Regions from separate parts of the Brachybacterium sp. ACRRE genome, predicted to be linked through region 1. Evidence: riboswitches for the same ligand, from Rfam matches in the RefSeq annotation. Region 1 holds a riboswitch; each other region holds the start of a gene.
The links. Region 1 has a riboswitch for thiamine pyrophosphate ahead of MHY49_RS11640 (TenA family protein). Riboswitches for the same ligand answer to the same signal wherever they lie in the genome.
Positions count from the first base shown of each region.

Region 1 (5,957 bases):
AACCTGCTGCAGACGGACGAGAAGAACCCCGACGACCACCTGTTCCTGCTCTCGGCCGCGCGGCGCTTCGGCCTCTGGTTCTCCAAGGCGGGCAACGGCGTCTCCCATCCGGTGCACCAGGCCCACTTCGGCCGCCCGGGGGCGACGCTGATCGGCTCGGACTCCCACACCTGCGCCGCGGGCGCGCTCGGCATGCTCGCGATCGGCGTGGGCGGCCTGGAGATCGCGATGGCGATGGCCGGCCAGCCGCTCTACGTCGCCATGCCCGAGGTCTGGGGCGTCGAGCTCACCGGCGAGCTGCCGGACTGGGTGAGCGCGAAGGACGTGGTGCTGGAGATGCTGCGCCGCCACGGCGTCAGCGGCGGCGTCGGCCGCATCATCGAGTACCACGGCGAGGGCCTCGCCCAGCTGACCGCGATGGACCGGCACGTGATCGCGAACATGGGCGCCGAGCTCGGCGCGACCGCGACCGTCTTCCCCGCCGACGACGCGGTCCGCGACTACCTGCGGGCCGTCGGCCGCAGTGACGAGTTCACCCGTCTCGAAGCCGACGAGGGCGCGCAGTACGACGTCACCGAGCACATCGACCTGAGCGCCCTCGAACCCCTGATCGCCGCGCCCTCCTCCCCCGGCAACGTGCGCCCCGTCGCCGAGGTCGAGGACGAGGACGTGTTCCAGGTGGTCGTCGGCTCCTCGGCGAACCCCGGACTGCGGGACTTCGCCGCGTTCGCCGAGACCCTGCGGGGCCGCCAGGCGCACGAGGCCGTCTCCGTGGACGTGAACCCGACCTCCCGCGAGGTGCTCGCCGACCTGATCAGCGGCGGCTGGCTCACCGATCTGGTGGCCTCCGGGGCGCGCATCCACCAGTCCGGATGCCTCGGCTGCATCGGGATGGGCCAGGCCCCCGCGAGCGGCCGCAACTCGCTGCGGACCATGCCCCGCAACTTCCCGGGCCGCTCGGGCACCGAGGAGGACTCGGTGTGGCTGTGCTCGCCGGAGACCGCGGCCGCAGCGGCGCTGACCGGGCGGATCACCGATCCGCGCACGCTCACGGACTCGCTCGGGATCCCGGCCCCGCGCCCGCAGCTCCCCACGGAGTTCGCGCGCATCGAGGACATGCTGCAGCCGCCGCTGCCGCTCGAGGAGGCCCGTGAGGTCGAGCTCGTGAAGGGCCCGAACATCTCCTCGCTGCCCGAGTTCGCGCCGATCGACGACGATCTGCGGTCCCCCGTGATCCTGGTGATGGGCGACGACGTCTCGACCGACGAGATCATGCCCGCCGGCTCGCGCGTGCTCCCCTTCCGCTCGAACATCCCGAGGATCTCCGAGTTCACCTTCACCCGCATCGACCCCGACTATCCCGCGAACGCCGCGGAGGCGAAGGACGCGGGAGGCCACGTGGTGGTCGCCGGGAAGAACTACGGGCAGGGCTCCTCGCGCGAGCACGCCGTGATCGCTCCCCGCTACCTGGGGCTGAAGGCGGTCATCGCGGTGTCCTTCGCCCGCATCCACTGGCAGAACCTCGCGAACTTCGGGATCCTCGCCCTCGAGTTCGACGACCCGGAGGACCACGACAGGATCTCCACGGGCGATCTCGTCGAGATCGACGGCATCCACGCGGCGCTCGAGGCCGGCACGGACCTCACCGCACGGATCGGGGACCGAGAGGTCCCCGTGCACCATCGGCTCTCGCCGCGCCAGGTGGAGATGGTGCTCGCGGGCGGACGGATCCCGCTCGCCGCGCGCGAGGCGTGAGTCGCGCATCGTGAGGCGTGGGTCCCCAGGGACGACAATGGCCCCATGATCGACTGGGACCTCATCTGGCGCGACTACGTCGGGATCAGCGGCAGCGCGGTCCTCGGCGTCGTCGCCTCGACCATCGTGCTGTACGGCTTCTTCTCCCTGCTCATGCAGGCGATCGGTCCGCGCCTGATGGCCCGCCCCAGCGCCGGCAGCTTCGTGGTCCTGGCCGTCGTCGGCGGCATCACCGCCCGCGCGACCCTCGGCGAATCGCCGACCATGCTCGGCGCGGTGGTCGTCCTGAGCACCCTGGTGGTCCTCGAGTACGTGACGGGCAGGTTCCGCCGCGTCCCTCTGCTGCTGCGGCGCACGCGCCCGATCGTGGTCATGCTCGGCGGGGAGCCGGTCGCGGCCGGCCTGCAGCGCAGCAGGCTGACCCGCGCCATGCTGCTGGATCGCCTGCGCGTGAGCGGGGTGCTCGACCTCGACGAGGTGGAGCTGGTGATCCTCGAGGTCCGCGGCACGCTCACGATCGTCCGGCGCGGCAGCCGGATCGACCGCGATCTCGTGTCCCAGGTCGTCGGTCGCGACCGGATCCCCGAGCGCCTGCTGTCGGACCCCGAGAGCGTCTGAGGTCCGGCCTGCTCACTCCATGACGGCCAGCGCGAGCGACGCCAGGGGCACCGTGATCACCACTGCGACCGCGCCGAGCACCATGAAGCGCGTCCAGGGGATCCGCACGCCCATCGCCTGCATCCGCTGATGCCACAGGAGGGTGGCCAACGATGCCCACGGGGTGATCAGGGGCCCCACGTCCACGCCGATCAGCAGGGCCATGGCCGACGCGGGATCGTCCGCCGCAGAGCGCTCGAGGAGGAGGAACGCGGGGAGGTTGTCGAGCACGTTCGCCGCGAGCGCCGAGGTCCCGGCGGTGCGCAGCAGGCCCGTCGGCCCCGCGCCGCCGTCGGCCGCACGGAGCACGAACGACGTCGCGCCCTGCACGTGCGCGGTCTCGACCAGCACGAAGAGGGCGAGGGCGATCGCGAGCGGGCGCCAGGGCACCAGGTGCACTCCGATCGCCTCGCGGCGCCGCAGCGCGAAGGCGAGCAGCAGCACGAGCGCCGCCGCGCCCGCCGGGATCCACACCGCCGGCACCAGCACGAGCAGGGGCAGCAGCACCACGACCACGCACCCGCTCACCCTCAGCAGGACGCGGTCGCGGATCTGCGGGGCGGGCGAGGTCCGGAAGCGGCCCCGCAAGTCCCGGCGATGGACGATCGCCAGCAGGACCACCGGCACCGCGACCGCGATCAGGGTGGGCACGGCGCTGCGGGCGAGGAACGCCGCCGTGCCCCCGCCCAGGGCACCCCTGGCCAGCAGGTTCGTGAGGTTCGAGACCGGCAGCAGCAGTGACGCCGTGTTCGCGAGCCACACGGTGGCCAGGGCGAAGGGCACCGCGGGCACGTCGACGCGCCGGGCCGTGAGCACGACCACCGGGGTCATGATCAGCGCCGTCGTGTCCAGGGAGAAGAAGGCCGTGCACACCACGGCGAGAGCGCACACGGCGCACCACAGCACGGCGGTGCGCCCGCGGGCGAGGACGGTGAGGCCGTGGGCGATCACGTCCAGGAGTCCTGCCTCGCGCGCCAGCTCGGCGAGCACCGCGATCGCGACGACGAATCCCAGCACCGGCGCGACCCGCTCCAGCAGCGCCGCGAGATCCTGCGGGGGCAGCCCGCCGCCGAGGACGCACAGCACGGCGACCAGGACCAGCGCCCCGATCGCGAGCGCACCGGCGCGCCTGCGCAGGAGTCCGAGCATGCTGCGAAGCGTAGACCGCGGGGCCTGCCCACGGGGCCCGTGGCTCCCACGGCGCGGGACGGCCTCGTCCGATGCGCGCGGCGGCGCTACCCTCGCACGTGCACGGGGTGCCCTGACCAGGGCTGAGAACACACCCGCTGAACCTGATCGAGCTCGTACTCGCGGAGGGATCGCCACCATGACACCTGCCCCACGTCCGTCCACCGAGGACGCCGCCTTCACGGCGTCCCTGCGCCTCCAGCACGCCCCGGCGTGGGAGCGCGCCGTCGGCCACCGCTTCGTGCGCGAGCTGCACGCGGGAACCGTCCCGGACGAGGTGATGGCGCGCTACCTGGTGCAGGACCATCGCTTCCTCGACGCCTTCCTGCAGCTGATCGGCGCCGCGCTGGCCACCGCCCGCACCCCCGCCGCCCGGCTGCGATTCGCGCGCTTCGCCGGGGAGGTCGCCGGTGACGAGAACACGTACTTCCTGCGCGCCCTCGACGCGCTCGGGGTGAGCGAGGAGGAGCGCGCGCGGATCCCGAACACGGCGGCCACCGACGGTTTCCTCGACGTGTTCCGGGAGGCGGCGGAGACCCGCGACCACGCCGCGATCCTCGCGGTCCTGCTGGTCACCGAGTGGCTCTACCTGGACTGGGCGAGCCGGGCGCCCTCTCCCCGGCCCGAGAGCTTCGTCCACGCCGAGTGGATCGCCCTGCACGACGGCCCCGGCTTCCGCGATCTCGTGGACTTCCTGCGCACCGAGCTCGACGCCGCAGATGTGCAGGACCCCGAGCGCGTGCGCGCCTTCTTCGCGCGCACCGTCCAGCTCGAGAACGAGTTCTTCGACTCGGCCTACGAGGCCGACGGCGAGGTGGCGACGGCATGAGCGCCTCCGTGCTGTTCGACCAGCTCAAGGCCTCCGCCGCCGAGGACTGGGACGCCTACGTCCACCACACCTTCGTCACGCGGCTGGGCGAGGGCACGCTCCCCCTGGCCGCCTTCCAGGACTACCTGGTCCAGGACTACCTGTTCCTCCTCCAGTTCGCACGGGCCAACGCCCTGGCGGCGTACAAGGCCGACAGCCTCGAGGGCATCCGCTCCGCCGCGGACTCGCTGACCGCGATCCTCACCGAGACCGCTCTGCACGTGCGGCTCACGGCCTCCTGGGGCATCGACCGCGAGTCCCTCGAGTCGGCCGACGAGAAGACCGGCACCGTCGCCTACACGCGCTTCGTCCTGGACGCCGGCATGGCCGGGGACGCCCTGGACCTGCAGGTCGCCCTCGCGCCCTGCGCGATCGGCTACGCGGAGATCGGGACCGCGCTCGCGCCGCGCCTCGCCGAGGGCGCCGAGCACCCCTACGGCGAGTGGATCGCCGAGTACGCGGGGCAGGAGTTCCAGGCGAGCGCCGCCGAGGCCGGTGCGCGGCTCGACGAGCTCGCGGGCGACCATCTGCCCGCCCGCCGGCGGGCACGGCTCGAGCGGATCTTCCGCACGGCCACCCGCATGGAGGCCGCGTTCTGGCAGCAGGCGCTGGACTGATCGCGGGCGTGCATTCCCCGAGCGCACGGGGGCCGCGCGTGCAAGCATGAAGCGGTGAGCACGCCTCCGTCCTCCCCGAGTCCGTCCGCAGCGCGGCGCGTCGAGAACCACCAGCCCTTCCTCCACGATCTCGCCGTGGTGCTGCGCGCCCCGCTGCAGGCATGGTCGGCGCCCGACGGCACGATCATGGGCGTCGGCGCCCAGGGCGTCTATCTCGGCGACACCCGCGTCGTCTCCGACCTGACCTGCGAGGTCGAGGAACGGCCCGAGAACGAGCACGTCGAGCGCCCTGCCCTCTCGCCCCTGTCCGCCGAGGTGCGCAGCGCGCAGGAGGTCGTGTTCCGCCGGCTCGTCACCGCGCCCGATCTGCCCGGCGACCCGCTCGTCATCCTCGAGCGCACGCGCGCCGCATCCGGCCGCGGCATCCGCGAGACGCTGCGCCTGCGCAACGACGACGACCATCCGCGCACCCTGCCCCTGCGTCTCGGGCTCGTCACCGACGGCGCGACGATGTCGCAGGTCAAGGACCCGCGACTGATGCTCGCGCAGGATCCCGGGCGACCAGGCGCCCACGTCGAGGAGGGCGCGGCGCGGTGGTCGATCGGTGAGCGGGGCGAGGCCGTGCTCCGCGCGAGCACCGGCACCAGCACCAGCACCAGCACCAGCACCAGCACCAGCCCGATCGTCCCGGAGGCCGACGGGCCCGTCGTCACCTGGCGCTGCATCCTCGAGGCACCGGCGCGCGGCGCGGCCGAGGCGAGCTGGGAGCTCGAGCTCGCCGACCCGGACGTCCCCTTCGAGGCCGCCGATCCCCGCCACCTCCTGCCCGCGGTCGAGCAGGACGCGGACCCCGAGCGCCGCGCCGCCCGCGA
Region 1 covers NZ_JAKRMO010000037.1:2,152-8,108, reverse strand. Annotated here, with positions in the region: gene MHY49_RS11655 (aconitate hydratase) at 1-1,755, shown strand, start outside; gene MHY49_RS11650 (YetF domain-containing protein) at 1,801-2,373, shown strand; gene MHY49_RS11645 (SLC13 family permease) at 2,386-3,561, opposite strand; TPP riboswitch at 3,655-3,749, shown strand; gene MHY49_RS11640 (TenA family protein) at 3,740-4,429, shown strand; gene MHY49_RS11635 (TenA family protein) at 4,426-5,085, shown strand; gene MHY49_RS11630 (glycogen debranching N-terminal domain-containing protein) at 5,140-5,957, shown strand, end outside.

Region 2 (5,957 bases), on a different contig from region 1:
GCCAAGCGCGTCATCGTCGAGCGCTCGGTGCACGACGAGTTCGTCGAGCTGCTGCGCGCGCAGCTCGCGGCGCTCACCGTGGGCGACCCCCACGAGGACACCACCCAGGTGGGGCCCATCGCCCGGGAGGAGCTGCGCGAGAACCTGCACCGGCAGGTCGCCTCGTCCGTCGAGGCCGGGGCGCAGCTCGTGCTGGGCGGCGAGATGCCCGACGGGCCCGGGTTCTTCTATCCGGTCACCCTGCTCACCGGCGTGCAGCAGGGCATGACCGCGTGCACCGAGGAGACCTTCGGCCCGGTCGCCGTGGTCGTCGCGGCCGACGACGCGGACGATGCCATCGCGATCGCGAACGACACGCCCTACGGGCTCGGCTCCTCGATCTGGACCGAGACCGCACGCGGGGAGGCCCTCGCCCGGCGCATCGAGGCAGGGCAGGTCAGCGTCAACGGGATCGTGAAGACCGATCCGCGTCTGCCCTCGGGCGGCATCAAGCGCTCCGGCTACGGCCGCGAGCTGGGGCCGCACGGCATCCGCGAGTTCGTCAACGCCCAGCAGGTCTGGGTGGGTCCCGCCGTCGGCTGATCGGCGCGGCCCGCGCCTGACCGTGGAGCGATGAGGCGGGCGGACTCGGCACGCGAGGCCGAGCCCGCCCGCCTCATCCCTTCGGGGCGCGAGGCTCGTCGGGCATACTCGCCCCATGGGCCAGCCCGAACAGCCGCGCTCCGGCGCCGCACCGTCCCCCTCCGCCTCTGATCCCGCGTCGTACGCCGCGTCGAACCCGCTGGGCGTCGTCTCGCTGATCGCGGCGATCGTGCTCGTGGTGCTCTCCACCATCCGCGGCGGACTGAATGTGCTGGTGCCGCTGCTGATGGCGAAGTACAACACGGGCTACGCGCTCTGGGGCTGGGGATCGACGATCCTGCTCGCGCTCGTGGCGCTGGTCGCCATCGTCATCGGAGTCGTCGCCCTGCTGCAGCGCTCGCGACGCAGGACGGCGGCGATCGTCGGCGTGACCGTGGGTGCGTCATGGCTGGTGATGATGGTGGGCGGCCAGCTGCTGAGCGTCGTCGTCGCCGCGCTCGCCCGGGCGATGTGGTGACGGCAGCCGCCGCCGGCGGCGCCTGATCGCGTGCCCGTCGAGTGCTCCGCCCGACACTCCCGCATGATGCACGCGGCAAACCCCTCGTGCGATCCGGATTCATCGGGTACGCTCGAATCAACAGCGCCGATCGAGCGCACGGCCGACCGTCAGGACATCTTCACCCGCAGCACCCACACCCCCTGCAATCGACCGTGGCGTCGCAGGTCCATGAAGGATCTCCGCAGCGCACTCGGCAGCCCACCGGATGAGGCCCCGCGCCCATCCCTACGAACTCCCCACTTCGGACTCCTTCCCACCGGGAAGGTTCCGCCGTGGGGGCGCACGGCGGAGATCTCGTCGTGACCGCACAGAGGGCATCTGCTCTCTGCACACCGAAGGAAAGACTGCATGACTACAGGCACCGTGAAGTGGTTCAACTCCGAGAAGGGGTACGGCTTCATCGCCCCCGACGACGGCTCGGCCGACGTCTTCGCCCACTTCAGCAACATCGCCGGCTCCGGCTACCGCAACCTCGAGGAGGACCAGAAGGTCTCCTTCGACACCGAGCGCACGGATCGCGGCCTGACCGCGACCAACATCCAGCCGGCCTGAACCTCCTCCTGAGCTGAGGGGCGGGTCCGCCCGCCGCCTCGTTCCGGGAGTCGCACGCATCGCGTGCACCGCGCCCCGTCCTCCGCCCTCATCGGCGGAGGGCGGGGCGCGACCGCGTTCAGCTCGCGGCCAGGTGGAACTCGCCCGCCGTCCGGCCTTCGTCCCTATACTCGCAAGGGTACGAGCAGGACATCCGACAGCGAGGGAGGCACTGATGAGTGCGGATGAGAAGTTCGAGAACACGGCGGATCAGCTGGGCGGCAAGGCCAAGGAGGGCCTCGGCAAGCTGACCGGTGACAAGGAGGCCGAGTCGGAGGGCAAGGTGCAGCAGGCGCGCGCCGGCCTCGAGGACAAGGTCCAGGACGTCAAGGACTCCGTGAAGGGTGCCCTGAACGGCCTCACCGGCAAGAAGGACGGCGAGTAAGACTCGTCGCCCGGAGTCCCAGTACTCCGAGAGGAGCCCCCGTCCGGCATGCGCCGGGCGGGGGCTCTTTCGCGTCGTGGCCTGCGGAGCCCGGCCGACTCAGCTCGCCGACGCGGAGGGCGGCCCGCTGTGCTCGCGCCGTGCCTCCCGGTCGAAGACGCCCAGGATCTCGCAGGGTCTGCCCCCTTCGGCGCCGATCGCATGCGGGAGCATCGTCGGGAACTCCGCCGCCTGGTTCTTCTCGACCCGCAGCCGCCGGTCGCCCAGCAGCAGCGTCGCCGTCCCCGAGAGCACCACGAACCATTCGCGCCCCGTGTGCGCCCGCATGGCCGAGGGCGCCGAGGGCGGCTCCGTGAGCCGCTGACGGATCACCGAGAGATCCGGCTGGCCCCGGATCGTCCAGCGCATCGCGCCCCTCGGTCCGTCGAGCGTGGGACTCGAGACCGCGTCGTCCGCGCCGGAGTCCACGAGCTCGTCCAGGGTCGTGTCCAGGGCTCGGGCCAGCGTGATCAGCTGATCCAGGGCCAGGCGCCGAGTCCCGCCCTCGATCCGGCTCAGGGACGACGGGCTCATCCGGGCGCGCTCCGCCAGATCGCCGAGCGACCACCCGCGCGAGACGCGCAGCGCCCGGATCCGTTTGCGCACGAGGGTCTCGATCGCGGCATCTTCTTGCGTCATAGGCAAGAGAGTATGCCGTATAGGCAATCAATGCCTAGTGTCGACGTCGTACACGACGATCGGCCCGCCCCGCGGGCAGGAGGAGGCATCCATGGACCCCCGAGACATCACCGCTGCATCCGCAGGCACCAGCGCCCGCGACGGCTCCCCGGCACGCGGCGCGGCGGATCCCGCCGCGGACGTCGTCGTCATCGGCGGCGGCGCCGCCGGACTGAACGGCGCACTCATGCTCGCCCGTTCCCGCCGCCGCGTGATCGTCGTGGACGCGGGGGACCCGCGCAACGCCCCGGCGGAGGGCGTCCACGGGCTGCTGGGCCGCGAGGGCACGCCGCCCGCCGAGCTCCTGGCACGCGGGCGCGACGAGGTCGAGAGCTACGGCGGGACCGTCGTGCAGGGCCGCGTCGCCTCGGTGCGGCCGGACTGGAGGGTCGACGGCGTCGAGGGCGGCTTCGACCTCACCCTCGAGGACGGTCGCGCACTGCGCGCCCGGCGACTCCTCGTCGCGACCGGCGTGCGCGACGAGCTGCCCGCGATCCCGGGGCTCGCCCGGCACTGGGGGAGCGGCGTCGTCCACTGCCCCTACTGCCACGGCTGGGAGGTGCGCGACGAGCCGATCGGCATCCTCGCCTCGGGCCCGATGTCGGCGCACCAGGCGTGGCTGTTCCGCCAGCTCAGCGACGACATCGCCTTCTTCGCCCGCGGCACCGCGCTCGACGCCCGGACCCGCGCGAGGATGTCCGCCCGCGGGATCCGCGTGATCGACGAGGAGGTGGCCGAGGTGATCGCCGACGACGGAGCCGCCCCCGACGCGTCCGCCGTCGAGGGGGAGCGCGCACCCCGCATCGCGGGCGTGCGCCTGGCGAGCGGGGAGGTGATCGCGCGCCGCGTGCTGGCCGTCGCGACCACGATGACCCCTCGCCTCGACGGGCTCGAGGGTCTGGGCCTGCGCGTCGAGGAGATCCCGGGGATGGGGGCGAAGGTGCCGTCGGCGATGGCCGGGGTGAGCGAGGTCCCGGGCGTCTGGGTCGCGGGGAACGTCACCGACCCGACCGCGCAGGTGGGTGCCGCGGCGGCCGCGGGCGCGCTCGCCGGAGCGCACATCAATGCCGACCTCGCCACTGCCGACACCGACGCCGCGCTGCGCTCGCGCACGGTGGGCGAGGCCGCCGACGGGAGCCTCTCCCTGCTAGCGTGAGTGGCACCGAGGGGAGTCCCGGCAAGGGGCTGAGAGTCCACTGGTCACGCGATGCGCAGGAGCGCGGGGCGGCGACGGCGTGGAGACCCTGAGCACCTGATCCGGATCATGCCGGCGCAGGGACGGAACCGCTGAGCGCCCTCCCCGCCGGTCTCGTGGAAGAGGCATCGTGAGCACCAGCGCCCCCAGTCCCAGCGCGCCGTCCCCCGGCGAACCCGCCACCGGTCGCATCCCCAACGTCCTCTCGATCGCGGGGACCGACCCGACGGGTGGCGCGGGCATCCACGCGGACCTCAAGGCCTTCGCCGCCCAGCGCGCCTTCGGGATGGCCGTGGTGACCGCCGTCGTCGCCCAGAACACGCAGGGGGTGCGCGGGGTCGTCGCGCTCGATCCGGAGTTCGTCGGCGAGCAGATCGACGCGGTCCTCGAGGACGTGCAGGTGGACGCCGTGAAGATCGGCATGGTCGCGAACGCCGCGATCACGGAGGTGATCGCCGAGCGCCTGCGCCGCCACGGCGCGCGCAGGATCGTCCTGGACCCCGTGATGGTCGCCAAGAGCGGCGACCGCCTCCTGGACGAGGACGCGGTCGACGCCGTGCGCGAGCAGCTCGTGCCCCTCGCCGACGTCCTCACCCCGAACCTGCCCGAGGCCGCGGTGCTGCTGGGGGAGGAGCCCGACTGGAGCGAGGCGGAGATGCGTCGGCGCGCCCACGACCTGCTGGCCCTCGGACCGCGCAGCGTCCTCCTCAAGGGCGGCCACCTCGAGGGGTCGCCCACCAGCACCGACCTGCTGTGCGGGAGCGAGGGCATCCTCGAGCTGCCCGCCCCGCGCATCGAGACCACCAACGACCACGGCACCGGCTGCACGCTCTCCGCGGCGATCGCCGCCCGGCTGCCGCGCATGTCCGTCGAGGACGCCGTGCGGGGCGCCAAGGAGTACCTCCACGGAGCGCTCGCCGCGAGCGACCGCCTCGACGTGGGCCGCGGCCACGGGCCGCTGCACCACTTCTTCGAGCTGTGGGACGGCGAGGCGACGCCGGATCGCTGACTCCTTCCCACGGGCGAGGGCCCCGCTCACTGATCCGATGCGGCTCCGCTCCAGGCCGCGCAGAGCACCCGTGCCGCGCGCAGGGGATCGTCGGCCGCGCAGACCGCCGAGACCACCGCGCAGCCCGAGGCGCCCGCGCGCCGCAGGGCCGGGACGTCGGCCGCAGTGATCCCGCCGATCGCGACGCTCGGCACCGGGGAGGCGGCCGCGAGCAGCGCGAACCCCTCGATGCCGAGGGCCGGCGGATGATCCGCCTTGGTGGCGGTCGCGCGGATCGCGCCGATGCCCACGTGGTCGACGGTGCCCTCGGGCAGTGCGGCCACGGCGTCCAGGTGCGCCGACGTGTTCGCGCTGAGCCCGATGACGGCGTCGGGCCCGAGCAGATCGCGGGCACGGCGCACGTCCTCGTCGCCCTGCCCCAGATGCACGCCGTCCACGCGGATCCCGCGCTCGCGCGCCGCCACGGCGGCGTCCACACGGTCGTTCACCAGCAGCAGCGCACGCGCATCGATCACCCGCGCGAGACGCTCCAGGAGGCGCACGTGCTCGGCGAGGTCCGCGTGCTTCTCCCGCAGCTGCACCACCCGCGCGCCGCCCTCGACGGCGAGCTCGACCGTGCGGACGATGCCGCGCGCACCGCACAGCGCGGCGTCGGTGACGAGGTACAGGCCGAGCTCCTCGCTCGAGGGCCTCATGCCGCCTCGCCCCCGTCGCCCTGATCCACGGTGTCGCCGTGATCCCCGGTACCGCCCGGAGTCGCGGCGCCGACGTGCAGGCGGCCCGGCGCTCGGAGCTCGTCCGGGCCGATCGCAGCGAGGGCGTCGAGCAGCCGGGGCGCGAAGGTGCCCGGCCCGTCGGCCCCGGAGGCGGCGCGCTCGGCCGCCGCGGAGTAGGCGGCGTGTGCGGCGACGACGGCCTC
Region 2 covers NZ_JAKRMO010000027.1:9,913-15,869, forward strand. Annotated here, with positions in the region: gene MHY49_RS09550 (NAD-dependent succinate-semialdehyde dehydrogenase) at 1-582, shown strand, start outside; gene MHY49_RS09555 (hypothetical protein) at 698-1,099, shown strand; gene MHY49_RS09560 (cold-shock protein) at 1,490-1,693, shown strand; gene MHY49_RS09565 (CsbD family protein) at 1,908-2,117, shown strand; gene MHY49_RS09570 (helix-turn-helix transcriptional regulator) at 2,217-2,795, opposite strand; gene MHY49_RS09575 (NAD(P)/FAD-dependent oxidoreductase) at 2,887-3,990, shown strand; TPP riboswitch at 3,997-4,116, shown strand; gene thiD (bifunctional hydroxymethylpyrimidine kinase/phosphomethylpyrimidine kinase) at 4,160-5,038, shown strand; gene thiE (thiamine phosphate synthase) at 5,065-5,733, opposite strand; gene thiM (hydroxyethylthiazole kinase) at 5,730-5,957, opposite strand, start outside.
Region 2: it holds a riboswitch for thiamine pyrophosphate, as region 1 does, so the genes downstream of both, thiD (bifunctional hydroxymethylpyrimidine kinase/phosphomethylpyrimidine kinase) here and MHY49_RS11640 (TenA family protein) in region 1, are expected to answer to the same signal.

Region 3 (5,957 bases), on a different contig from region 1:
GCACCCGTGAAGGCCGGGATCGCCCAGTCGCCCGGCGTCGCCGCCGCACCGGCGCCCCCGCGCAGTGCCGCGGGGTCGTCGGGCCCCGCCCCGGCGAGCGCATCGGCCCGACGGTCCGCGAGTCGGCACACCACGAACAGTCCGATCACGAGGACCCCCGCGAGGACCATGTACAGCGGGGTGCGGTAGAGCCACGAGTACGGGGAGAAGTGCACGATCGTCACCGCCGCGAAGACGATCGGGACCTGCCGGTGCGCGCGGCGCAGGATCAGGTAGATGAGGATCGGCAGCGCGAACACCTGGGAGACGGCGAGCGCCGTGGACAGCTCGTCGAGCAGCGGGTCCTGGGGGCGCGGTCCGGTGGCGGTCAGGGCCATCAGGCCGAAGGCGATCGGCAGGGCGATCACCCCCTGCAGCAGCACCGCGTAGGCGCCCGCGAGCTGCCCGCGCCATCGTCAGACGCCCGCCGCGAGCAGCCAGGTGAGGCCGTAGGCGAGGAGGAAGGCGAAGCCGTGGTGGTTGACGGTCGCGAGCCGGCTCAGATCCGTATCCATGCCGACGGTCTACCGGGGTCGGCGCCCGCCGTCCCCGGGTCCGTGCGAGGTCATGACATCTGTCGTGGAGCGCCCCGTGACGCCGGTCCCGGATCGCCCTCGAACCCGGCCAGCACCTCGCGGACCACGGCCGCAGGGTCGCTCGCGCCCATGATCGCGCGCATCAGGGCGACCCCGGCGACACCGGTCGCGGCGAGCGCGGGGACGTCGGCGGGCATCACGTCTCCGATCGCGACGATCGGCAGGCGTGTGCTCGCGAACAGCGTCCGGTAGCCGTCGATGCCCAGGGGCGTGCGTCCCGAGTCCTTCGTGGGCGTGGGCCGGAAGGGGCCGGCGCCCACGTAGTCCAGCAGCTCCGCCTGCCCCTCGGCGGACCTCACGAGGTCGAGGGTGCCTGTGGTCAGCCCGATGATCGCGTCCGGGCCCAGCAGCGCGCGAGCCGCGGCGACGGGCAGGTCGTCCTGGCCGAGGTGGACGCCGTGCACGTGCGCGCCGCGCGCCCGGGCGGCGAAGGCGACGTCCGCCCGGTCGTCGACCAGGACCCGGCACGCGGGAGCGACGGAGCCGACCGCACGCGCCACCGCGGTCACGAGGCCGAGCAGCTCACGGGCCTCGAGCCCCTTCGCACGGACCTGGACGATGCCCGCGCCGGCCGCGGCGGCGGCAGCCGCGGTCTCCACGGTGCGGCGGTCGCTCCCGGAGGTCACGAGGTAGCAGCGCAGGTCGAGCGGCACCGGGGCCGCCGGGGCCGCCCCGTCTACGTCCAGGCCCGGGCGATCGTGGTCGTGGTGGTGGTCATGGGGCAGGGTCATCGGTCCTCCTCGGCGGTCTGCAGGGCGTGCTCGCCGATCTCGTCCAGGGCATCGAGCAGGGCGGTGCGAAAGGCACCGGGCCGCGGCGCGCGCCGGGCGGCGCGCTCCCCCGCGACGTCGAGCCACACGGTCGCGGCGTGAGCGGAGCGAGCGGCACGAGCTGCGAATTCCGATGTCCCGACGGGCGGGTCGACGGGCCCGATCCTCTCCACCGCGACGAGGCACGCGGCGGTGAGCGCCCCGAGCAGACAGCCGGTGCCGGTCACCCGGGTGAGCAGCGGGTGGCCCCGACGGACCTCGATCTTCGGTGTGCCGTCCTCACCGGAATCGCCCGCACCCGCACCCGCGCCCGCGCTCGCGTCCGCCCCAACGATCCGGTCGACGGGCCCTGAGACGGCCACCGCCCCGTCGGTGAGGGCGACGATCTCGCGGGCGGCGCCACGAGCGCTCTCAGTTCCGTCGCTCGCGTCGGCCCCGCGTCCGCCGGACCCTCCGCGCAGGGCGAGGACCTCCGACGCGTTTCCGCGCACCACGTTCGGACGCAGCCCCACGAGCTCGCAGGCGAGGGCCGTGCGCACGGGCGGGAGCCCGATCGCGGTCGGATCGAGCACCCAGGGGTGACCGGCCGCGATGCTCGCGAACACGGTCGCGGGGATGCCCGCCATCGCATCGGTGCTGAGGGTCCCGAGGTTCACGAGCAGCGCGTCGGCCGCCTCCGTGACCACGGGCGCCTCGGACTCGGTCTCCGTCATCATCGGGCGGGCACCCGCGGCGAGCAGGCCGTCGGCCACGATGCCCATCGACACCGTCGCGGTGAGGCAGTGGACGAGCGGCGGGCACCGGCGCACCTCGGCGATCACCGGGGCGACCGCGCGCAGGTCCGCATCGTCGTCGTGCTCGTGCGGTTGCTCGTCGCGGCTCATCGCCCGCTCCCGCGGCCGTCCCGCGCGGCGACGGCGTCGAGGTCCCGATCGATCTCCACCGCGGACAGCCGCGGTCCGATCGCCGCGCCGAGGACGAGGAGGATCCCGCCGAGCACGAGCAGCGAAAGCACCGCGGCGCGCGGCCCGAGCAGCGCCGAGAGCCCGGGCAGGTAGAACGGGTAGAGCGCGGGCAGGATCAGCGAGAGGCTGTAGCCCATCCCGTAGCCCGTGGACCGCACCGACGTCGGGAAGCGCTCGGAGAGGTAGGCGGAGACCGGCCCGTACGCGGCGACGGTGACGACCTGGAGCGCCGCGGCGAGCACGGCCGCACCGGCCAGCGTGCTCGAGCCCACCGCCGTCCACCACAGCACCGGGCCCAGCACGGTCGCCGCGATCCCCCACCCGATGAGAAGTCGGCGCCTGCCGGTGCTCGTGGAGAGATGCCCGGCGAGCGCCATCGCGAGCGCCTGCGCGCACGAGGCGATGCCCATCGCGACCGAGACGCTGGTCGCCGGAAGGCCCGTGTCCTCGCCGAGCTGGGCGGTGAGCATGATGACGGTCGTGTTCGTGAGCAGCCACAGCCCCGTCATCAGGGTGAAGACCTGCCAGAAGGCGCGCGCCCAGCGTCCGCGCAGCATGGCCGCGATGCCCGTGACGGCGGGCTCGTCCGTCGGCTCGGGCCCCTGGGGCCGTTCGCGCTCGCGCCGGGCGATCGGCGCGTCGACCACGTGCCGTCGGTAGTAGACCAGCATGCCGAGGGAGGCGAGCGCCCCGAGCACGAACAGCGCGCGCCAGCCCCAGGCGGCATAGGCGTCGGGCCCCAGGACCAGGAGCAGCGCGGCGGTCGCGAAGGCGATCGCGGCCTGCGCCCACGGCGCCATCGAGAGGATGAGCCCGCTCATGAGGCCGCGCCGGCGCGGGGCCGACCATTCCATGGCCAGGGGGATCGCGGCCGAGTACTCGCCGGCCACGAAGATCCCGCCGAGGAAGCGCAGGCAGAGGATCAGGCCGATCGTCCCCGCACCCAGCAGCTCATGGGTGGGCATGGCGGCGATCAGCAGGGCGCAGGCGGCCGTGCCGGTGATCGCGACCTTCGTGGTGCGCGTGCGCCCCAGGCGGTCCGAGATCCTGCCGAAGACCATGCCGCCGACGGGCCTGCCCAGCATCATCGCGATCACCACGATCGCTCCCGTGGTGGCGGCGATCCCCGGGCCCGCGACGACGGCGAGCGCCGGGGTCAGCGCGGTGAGCGGCAGGAACACGTGGACGTTGTCGATGAAGTTGCCGACCACCCCGGCGCGCAGTGCGGCGCGGCCCTCGGGCGGCAGCTGCGGCATCGGCGTCGGCCCGGCCGGCGGCGGGTGGGCCGCGGCGGCGATCGTGGGCGGGCTCTCGGGCAGACGTGACCGCATGGCGGACATCCCTTCGTCAGTGCGAACTGCATCAGGTTCCACGGGTGTGATCTCAGCGCGCGCGGCGCACCCCGTGTCCGGCGCGCCAGTATTCCAGAGGCGCCAGCGGGGCCGCGGCGCCGTCCGCGGCGACTACCCTTGCCACGTGAGCACTTCGAATCGTGGAACCGCCGACCGCATCGTCTGGGTCGACTGCGAGATGACCGGACTGGACAAGGAGAAGGACGCGCTCGTCGAGATCGCCGTCCTGGTCACCGATGGTGACCTCAACATCCTCGGGGAGGGCGTGGACGTCGTCGTCAGGCCCCCGGCCGAGGCGCTGGAGCAGATGGGCGACTTCGTGCGCACCATGCACACGAATTCCGGGCTGCTGGAGGAGCTGGACGCGGGCATCACCCTCGAGGCCGCGCAGGAGCAGTGCCTGGCCTACGTGCGCGAGCACTGCCCGGAGGCCGGCAAGGCGCCGCTCGCGGGCAACTCCGTGGGCACCGACCGCGTCTTCCTCGACAAGGACGTGCCGGAGTTCGCCGCCTGGCTCTCCTACCGCACGATCGACGTCTCGAGCCTCAAGGAGCTCGCCAAGCGCTGGTTCCCCCGCGTCTTCTACAACACGCCCGCCAAGCACGGGGGCCACCGCGCCCTCGCCGACATCCGCGAGTCCATCCAGGAGCTCAAGTACTACCGCGAGGTGCTGTTCGTGGCCGACCCGGGGCCGACGACCGCGCAGGCCCAGGCCGCCGCGCGCACCTTCGAGCTCACGGCCGACGGCGAGAGCGCCGACGGGTCCGACGAGGCGGCCGCAGGCGCGGCGGGCTCCTCCGCACCGGCGGTGCCGTGGCTGCAGCGCGCCACCCATCGCACCTGGCTGGACTCCGAGGGCGAGGAGCTCCTCGTCTTCGGCGCCGAGTCGCTGCGGGAGGACGGCGGCTTCGGCTGGCTCGACGAGAACGGCGAGCTCGACGGCGACAAGCCGGCCGAGCTCTGGGTGACCTGCCGCATGACCCACTGCTTCGCGCTCGCCACGATGCTGGGCAGCCCCGAGTACGGGCGCTTCGTGGACCACGGCATCGAGTCCCTGCGCACCGTCTTCAAGGACGAGGAGCACGGCGGCTGGTTCTCGAAGATCGCCGGGGAGACCGTCATCGACGACGCCAAGGAGGCCTACGCGCACGCGTTCGTGGTGCTCGCGGCCGCCTCCGCGTCCGCCGCCGGACGCCCGCACGCCGCGGAGCTGCTCGAGGAGGCCCTGGGCGTCCTCGACGAGAAGTTCTACGACGAGGAGGCGGGGATGAGCGTGGACACCTTCGACCGCGCCTTCGCCGTCTGCGAGGAGTACCGGGGCATCAACGCGAACATGCACACGACCGAGGCCCTGCTCGCCGCGGCCGATGTCACCGGGGAGCGCCGCTGGCTGGACCGCGCCGTGGGCATCATGACCCGGGCGATCGACGAGTTCGCGCGCGAGCAGGACTGGCTGCTGCCGGAGCACTTCGACACCTCGTGGAACCCGATCCTCGACTACAACGAGGACAAGCCGGCCGATCCGTTCCGTCCCTACGGCGCGACCGTCGGCCATTGGCTCGAGTGGTCCCGCCTGGTGCTGCACGGGCGCGCCGCGCTGCTCGCGAAGGACGGCGAGGCACCCGACTGGATGCTCGAGGCCGCGAATGCCCTGATGGGGAGGGCCGACGACGCCTTCGGCATGGACGGCGAGCCCGGCTTCCCCTACACGGTGGACTGGGACGGCACGCCCGTGGTGCACGAGCGCATGCACTGGGTCGCCGCCGAGGCGACCGCCGCCGCGGCCGTGATGTTCCAGGTGACGGGCGACCGGAAGTGGGCCGACCGCTACCAGGCCTGGTGGGAGTACGTCAGCGAGTTCCTGCTGGATCCCGAGCGGGGCAGCTGGCACCACGAGCTGGACCGGCGCAACCAGCCCCAGGCGCGCACCTGGGAGGGCAAGCCGGACATCTACCACGCCTACCAGGCCACGCTCATCCCGCGACTGCCCGTCACCCCGACCATGGCCGCCGCGGTCCGCGACGGCCTGGTCGACGAGATCGGCTGATTCGGCCTGGCGGCGCCGCTCTCACATGCGGCGCCGCCCTCAGTTCCGGTCGAGGGCGGCGTCGAGGCGCTCGATCTTCCCGTCGAGCTCGCCCTCGTGCCCGGGGCGGATGTCGGCCTTGAGCACGAGGGAGACGCGCGAGCCGTAGCGGCCGGCCTCGGCCGTCGCGCGCCGCACGACGCCCATCA
Region 3 covers NZ_JAKRMO010000004.1:32,674-38,630, reverse strand. Annotated here, with positions in the region: gene MHY49_RS01960 (hypothetical protein) at 1-422, opposite strand, end outside; gene MHY49_RS01955 (thiamine phosphate synthase) at 605-1,366, opposite strand; gene MHY49_RS01950 (hydroxyethylthiazole kinase) at 1,363-2,289, opposite strand; gene MHY49_RS01945 (MFS transporter) at 2,286-3,701, opposite strand; TPP riboswitch at 3,693-3,785, opposite strand; gene orn (oligoribonuclease) at 3,847-5,769, shown strand; gene MHY49_RS01930 (thiamine-binding protein) at 5,809-5,957, opposite strand, start outside.
Region 3: it holds a riboswitch for thiamine pyrophosphate, as region 1 does, so the genes downstream of both, MHY49_RS01945 (MFS transporter) here and MHY49_RS11640 (TenA family protein) in region 1, are expected to answer to the same signal.